One region of the Arthrobacter phoenicis genome, then DNA from elsewhere that is predicted to be linked to it. Evidence: riboswitches for the same ligand, from Rfam matches in the RefSeq annotation. Region 1 holds a riboswitch; the other holds the start of a gene.
What was found. Region 1 has a riboswitch for fluoride ahead of ABC337_RS12960 (phosphatase PAP2 family protein). Riboswitches for the same ligand answer to the same signal wherever they lie in the genome.

Region 2: another riboswitch for fluoride. It lies ahead of ABC337_RS00195 (universal stress protein); the one in region 1 lies ahead of ABC337_RS12960 (phosphatase PAP2 family protein).

The regions. Positions count from the first base shown of each region.
Region 1 is NZ_JBDFMK010000001.1:2,743,121-2,746,323, forward strand. It holds gene ABC337_RS12945 (inorganic diphosphatase) at 1-116, shown strand, start outside; gene ABC337_RS12950 (hypothetical protein) at 139-462, shown strand; gene ABC337_RS12955 (cysteine--tRNA ligase) at 617-1,291, shown strand; gene ABC337_RS12960 (phosphatase PAP2 family protein) at 1,306-1,932, opposite strand; fluoride riboswitch at 2,175-2,248, opposite strand; gene ABC337_RS12965 (MutS-related protein) at 2,416-3,203, shown strand, end outside.
Region 2 is NZ_JBDFMK010000001.1:37,252-40,454, forward strand. It holds gene ABC337_RS00180 (MFS transporter) at 1-410, opposite strand, end outside; gene crcB (fluoride efflux transporter CrcB) at 407-784, opposite strand; gene ABC337_RS00190 (fluoride efflux transporter FluC) at 781-1,296, opposite strand; gene ABC337_RS00195 (universal stress protein) at 1,296-1,874, opposite strand; fluoride riboswitch at 1,953-2,039, opposite strand; gene arfB (alternative ribosome rescue aminoacyl-tRNA hydrolase ArfB) at 2,183-2,605, shown strand; gene ABC337_RS00205 (alkaline phosphatase family protein) at 2,777-3,203, shown strand, end outside.

The DNA of each region.
Region 1 (3,203 bases):
GGATGTTACCGGGGGCACGGCATCCGGTCGTCGGCTGTAGCCCCACGCTCGAGGCCGACCACCTGGTCGATGAGGTGTGCGCGGCATACCTGCGCGCGACCGGCTGGGTGGACTGACCGGCAAAGAAGGTGATGAGGCGTGAATTCATCATTTGATGCTCCGCTGTCGGCGGTGGACCTGACGCGGTTCGGCCGCGCCCGCTGGCTTCCGCCGTATGGGGAGGGCAACGGTCTGGACGCGCTCTTCTGGGCCTGCCTGGCCGAACTTCCGCACAGAATGGTGCCCAGTGCCTTGGAAGCCCTCCGTGAGGAGGACATCCCGGGCTGGGCGGCGCCTTTGAAGAAACCGCGGGTGCTCCCGCCGGTCAGGGCCGGGGAGGAGCCCTATCAGCTGTGGGTCGCGACCCTGCGGTACAACGGCGGCGAGGATGTCCTCATCCGGGTCCTGAATGACTCGCGTTGAGGGGCCAATGTTGGCTGCGGAAGCCATAAGAGCCATAGAGGAACACCCGATCACGTCGACCGGTTCGGCTGCATGCGTAAAGGCCGGGCAGGGCCCCTTGCGGGTCAAAGTAGACGTGCGGGGTCTGGGGCAAAGCTCGTTTCAGGCACTGAGGGTGTTGCTGGTTGCTGATGTGCTCCGGCGTCTGGCTGAGGACCTGCATGGCATCCAGGTGCTGCTGGCCGTCCTCGATGACGGTAACGGACTGCCGGCTGGCCCAGGTGACTGGAAGAAGGCGTCGCTGATCGGGGAGCCGTCAATGCGCAGCCACTCCGAATCGGAGATTGAGGCGTTTCTCCGCGGGCCCGCAGCTGCCGTCATCAGAGCCGCAGCACCCGCAGGGACCGTCGCCAGGGCACCCGTGCCAGGGCAGATCCTGGAGATCGGCGCGGTGCAACCTCCTGCTCCGTGCGGAGCGCCGTTCGACTCCAGCCTGCCCGGCGACCACGATCCGCTCGCGCTTCGCCTCTGCATCCTTCGCTTCCCCTACGCCAGTCCCGCCGTTCTGTCGCGGGCCAGGCTCCACCGGGCTGGGGAGACCTTGCAACGGTGGCGGTTCAAGGTGGCCAACTGGAAGGACATGCCGGCCGCGCCGGCTGTGCCTGAAGTTCTAGCAGCCGCCGACCATGCTCTTAGCTCCGACTTGAACACGGCCGCAGTGCTGACCCTGCTTCATCGGCTCGAAACCGACCAGAGCCTGGCCTCGGGCGGCAAGTTTGCGACCTTTACCCGCCTGGACCGCGTGTTGGGGCTGGAACTGCTCCGCATGGTGGGCAAGGCCCGCTGGTAACCGCGCCCGTTCGGTCACTTTCCCGGGATAGCGGGCAGATGTGGAGCGGTGGAAGCCCTTGGTGCTTGCACCAGCACTGCCAGCGGGGTCCGGTTCAGGCGCACCAACAACAGCGACACCGGCCGATGGAGCAGCCACTGGAGTACGAGGGCGATGAGCGTTCCTGCGGCAAGACCTGCAACGGTGTCCGTCGGGTAATGCATGCCCGTATACACACGGCCGAAAGCCAGGACGGCGGCCGCAATGACGGCCAGGATTCCCAGTTTCCTGCTGACAAAGAACAGTCCTGCCATGAACGCCCCGGCCATGATGCAGTGGTCGCTGGGCATCGAGAAGTCCTGCCCGCACGGCAGCAAGGCCTGGGCCCCGGCGACGGCGTTGCACGGCCGGACGCGGCCAATCAGTGGGGAGATCAGGTGCTGGTTGAGGAGGACTGCGGTCACGACGGAAAGGCCTGTCAGTAGCGCGGACGCTGAGCGGGCCGGAGCATCCTTTCGCCGCCGACCTTGCAGCCAGCCGACGACAAGCAGCAATGACAGGAGCACAAGGCCGCCCCACAGGGCGTAGGCGGCCATAAAATCATGGAGCCACGGCGTCTGCCGGGCTAACGCGATAACAGTCAGGTACAAGTCACGATCCATTATGTTCTCCTCCCGGACCGCAGCACGGCCCCATGAATTGTGTGGTGTCTCAAATCGGACCGTTTGACAACGCGCCCGTCGCGCCTCGGAGGTCTGGGTTCCAGGGCGGTGCTGCCGGCGGCACCGGTCCACCCCCGGGGAGCCTGTGGGCGGGCAGGGGCGGCAGGGAAGATTCCTGGCGCCGGATGGGGATTTCGCGCGGCCGGTCCCGGTCGCCGGGCATGGCTCACCTACCTTCGGTCTCAAAGGCAGGAACCATCAGCCGTGCGGCGGTTCGAGCTGTCCAGCTCAGGCGGGATCCATCGCCGGAGACCAACTCTACCTTGTCTGGTTGGCCATACCGATTCTCCTAGGGGCCGCGGTCCTCGCTTGCGAACGTCGTCTGTGGGGCACGCGTGCTGCCAGCTGCACCCTGAACGGCGGCCGGTCCTGATCCGGACGCTACCGCCTCGTTCGCCGGACGAGTAAAATAGTGTTCAGGCGGTGGATCCCGCCCGGACCGGACAGGATACCCGGTTCAAACTGCCTCCCGGCCTATGGTTCCTGTCCGAAGTTCTCGGCGGACGGAGCCCTGACATGCCGGTCTTTCCCGAAGAAGTCCCCACAGGGGGAATCCATCGTGGTGCCGCGCCGACGCTTGGCCCCGTAACGTTCACCGCCAGGACCGCTGGTGCCATGGCAGTAAGTGTTCTCGGGGTGGTGCCCGATGGTGAGGGGCCATTGTTCCTGGAGACCCTGAAGGACCTGCAGCTTGATGCCATCATCGGGGCGGTCACTTCCGGTCGTGCCGGGTATGACCTTGTCCCGTTCTTCCACTCCCCATGCCGGGATGCGGAAACGGTGGCCTTCCGGCATGAGGTGTTCCGTGATCTGGAAATCCCGTCCTGCCTGGATGCGGTTGAAAGGTTCAGCAGCGGGATGCAGAGTGTGCGCGAGCAGCTGGCCCAGGCAGGGAAGCTTCATTACAGGCTGCAGCAACAGGCACTGGTCCTGGCTGCGGCCCGGACCTATTGTTCAGCCGTGACCGGCCTGCGCGGGGAACTTTCCGCCCTGGGCCTGCAGTCGCCCGGGTTCAGGGCCTTGACCGCTTTCCTGGACGCCTACACCTCGTCAGGTTTCTTTACCCGGATCCGGACAGAGGCCGACCGGATCCGGGCCGACCTGGACGCGGTCTCCTACAAAATCCATATCGACGGGGGACACGTCAGCGTCAGCCCCTACCGGGACGAAGTGGACTACACCGCCGAAGTGGAAGCTACGTTTGCCAGGTT
Region 2 (3,203 bases), 2.7 Mb from region 1:
TCGCGCGCCGGGGTCCGGACGGCCTTGCCGAAGCGTTCGGTGATCACCAGGGCGGAGGCCTGCCAGAGGGACCCGGCGAGGGCCAGCAGCGGGACGGCGACGGCGGTCAGGGCGTACCCGGTGATGGTCAGCGGCCAGTACTTGCGCGTGCGGTCCGCCAGCGGCCCGGTTCCGAGCCGGAGGACCAGCGCCACGGCCTCGCCGACGCCGGTGATGAAGCCGACCATCACGGCGCTGGCGCCGAGGGTGGCCAGATACGGTCCGGTGATGGCGCGGGCGCCCTCGTAGACGACGTCGGCCAGCATGCTGACCACACCAAAGGACAGGACGAAGCCCATCGGGCCGAACCGGTTTTCCCGGCGCGCGGCCGTTGCCGGCGCGGCCTGTGCCGGCTGGTCGGAGGAGCTCACAGCAGCCCGCCCAGGATAAGGCCGGCGGCGGCCGCACCGACCGCGGCGAGGGCCGTGCCGAGGCCGTTGACCAGCGCCAGCCCGGACCGGCCGGACTGGACCAGGCGCACCGTCTCGAAGCTGGCGGTGCTGAAGGTGGTGTAGCCGCCCAGGAACCCGGTCCCGGCGATCAGCTGGAGTTCCGCCGGTGCGGCGTGGGCTCCGACGGCCCCGGCGATCAGGCCGAGGAGGAAGGAGCCGGTGACGTTGACGACGATGGTGGCCACGGGGAGGGCGGCGCGGACCCGGCTGCGGATCAGTCCGTCCAGCAGGAACCGGGAGGCTGCGCCGAGGCCGCCGGCCAGGCCCAGCAGGGCGACGGTGACCAGGCTCATTCGGGTGCCCCCTGCCGCGCGGAGGCCAGCCGGATGCCGGCGAAGGTGGCGAGGAAACCGCCCACCAGGGAGGCTCCCACGTACGCCAGCGCGTCGAGGGAGCGGCCGGCGGCGAGCAGTCCGTTGCTTTCCAGGGCCAGGGTGCTGTAAGTGGTGAAGGCGCCCATGAACCCGGTACCCAGGAGCAGCCGCATGACGCGCAGCCGTCCGGCGTCGGGGCCCCGGCGGATCAGGGCCTCCAGCAGCAGGCCCAGCAGGAATGCCCCCGCCAGGTTGATCACGAGCGTGGGCAGCGGCCAGCCGCCGGGGGCGGGCAGGATGGAACCGAGCCCGTAGCGGGCCAGCGTTCCGGCGATCCCGCCGGCCACCACCAGCAGCAGGAAGCCCGGGTGCAGGTGCAGCGGGCGCCGGCTGCGTGCCGGCTCCTGCGCGGAGTGTCCGGTGCCGGGGGCGACGGCGTGGGTGCCGTCCGGCCGGGCGCCGGGAACGGTGTCCGGGGTGCGGGGTTCCATTACCGGTCCTCCCGCGCGTGGTGCCGGGGCTGCGGGGCGAGCGGGACCACCAGGACAGGGCGGTGCTGGCGGTGGGTCAGGTGCACCGCCACCGAGCCGACCAACAGCTCCTCGAAACGGGCGCCGAGGCCGCGCTCCCGCGTCCCGACAACGATGATCGAGGCGCCGCTGGCCTCGGCGAGCCGGCCGAGTGCCCGCGCTGGGTCCCCGGCCAGGGCGACAAAGGACCAGGGCACGCCGCCGGCGTCCAGGGTCTCCCCCAGCCGGTCCTTCAGCGCCGCGGCGATCCCCTCGACGTCGTCGTCGATGCCGTCGGGATCGATCGGCCGGGTCCCGTCGTGGCCGGCCTGGTCGTCGGCGAGGTAGCTGCTGACATCCACGTAGGCGCAGATCAGGGGAACACCCAGGCTGAGGGCAAGCTCGGCGGCCCGGTGGGCGACGGCCTGGGGCTGTCCCGGGACCGCGCCCATGACGACGGGCCCGGCGATGCGATCGACGGGGCCGGAGGTGTGTTCGGAAGCGGAATGCTGCCCGGCGGCGGGGTCCGCCGGACCGGGGACGGGTCCTGTAGGTGTCATGATGCTCCTGTCCTGTGGCGTCTGTGTGAGGCGTCGCGGCGACGCGGCTGTCAGCACGGGTCACCCACCTTCGTTGGTGCAAAGGCAGGAACCATCAGCCAGGAGGCGGTTCGAACGGGGTGCGGAGTGCAGGCCGTTCCGGCGGGATCCATCGCCGTGTTCAGAGATTACACGCCGCACCCGGCCCCGCGCCACGCCGCACCGCAGGGCGGACGGCCGGTTGAGTAGCCCGACGGCGGCGGGTGCGGCTCCGGGTCGCCCGCCAATCGTTTCGCCGACGGCCCGCTGTTCTGTGACACGCTGGTGGCATGGACCTGGAGGTGAACCATTCCCTGACAATCCCGGCGTCGGAACTGCGCTGGCGGTTCTCGCGTTCCTCCGGCCCCGGCGGCCAGCACGTGAACACCTCGGACAGCCGGGTGGAACTGTCCTGGGATATCACCGGATCGCCCTCGCTGCGGGAAGACCAGCGGGAGCTGCTGGCGCGCCGGCTGGAGGGCCGGCTGACCGGCGGTGTCCTGACCGTCGCCGCCTCCGAGCGCCGGTCCCAGCTCCGCAACCGGGAGGCCGCCGCGGCCCGCTTGGCGCACCTGCTGGCGGAGGCGCTGGCGCCCGGGCCCGCTGCCCGGCGCAAAACCTCCCCCACCCGCGGCTCCACCCGGCGGCGGCTGGCCGGGAAGAAACTGCGCTCCGCGACGAAGCAGCAGCGCCGCCGGCCCAGCGCCGAGTAGCCGGGAAGGCACCCGGAATTTTCGGGCTACCGAAATTCAAGGGGAACTCACAGGCTTCACGCGGGAGCGGAGCCTCCGCGGCATGGCACAGTTTTTGAACCGGGTACCCCGTTGCTCCTCCACCCGGAGGCGCGGAAACGTCTTCCCCGGCGGTCCCGAGAGGAGCTGACCGTGACCCTGCTTCCGCACCGGAGCGCGCACCGCCGCACTGCACGGGCCGCCTTCCTGCTCGCCCTGCTCCTCACCGCGGTCACGGCCTGCCAGTCCCCCGCCGCCGCGCCGCAACGGACCGGGACGCCCGGGCACATCTTCGTGATCAACCTTGAGAACAAGGGCTTCGACCGGGTCTGGGACAGCGGTTCCCCCGCCCCCTACCTGGCCGGTACCCTGCGCTCCCAGGGCGTCCTGCTGGACAGCTACTACGGCATCTCCCACAACTCGCTGCCGAATTACCTGGCCCAGATCTCCGGCCAGCCGCCAAACACCAGCACCGAACATGACTGCCACACCTACACGCCCTTCAGCGGCACGGGGCTGGACTCCCAGGGCCAACTGCTGGGCGACGGGTGCCTCTTCCCGGCCGACGTTCCCACCCTCG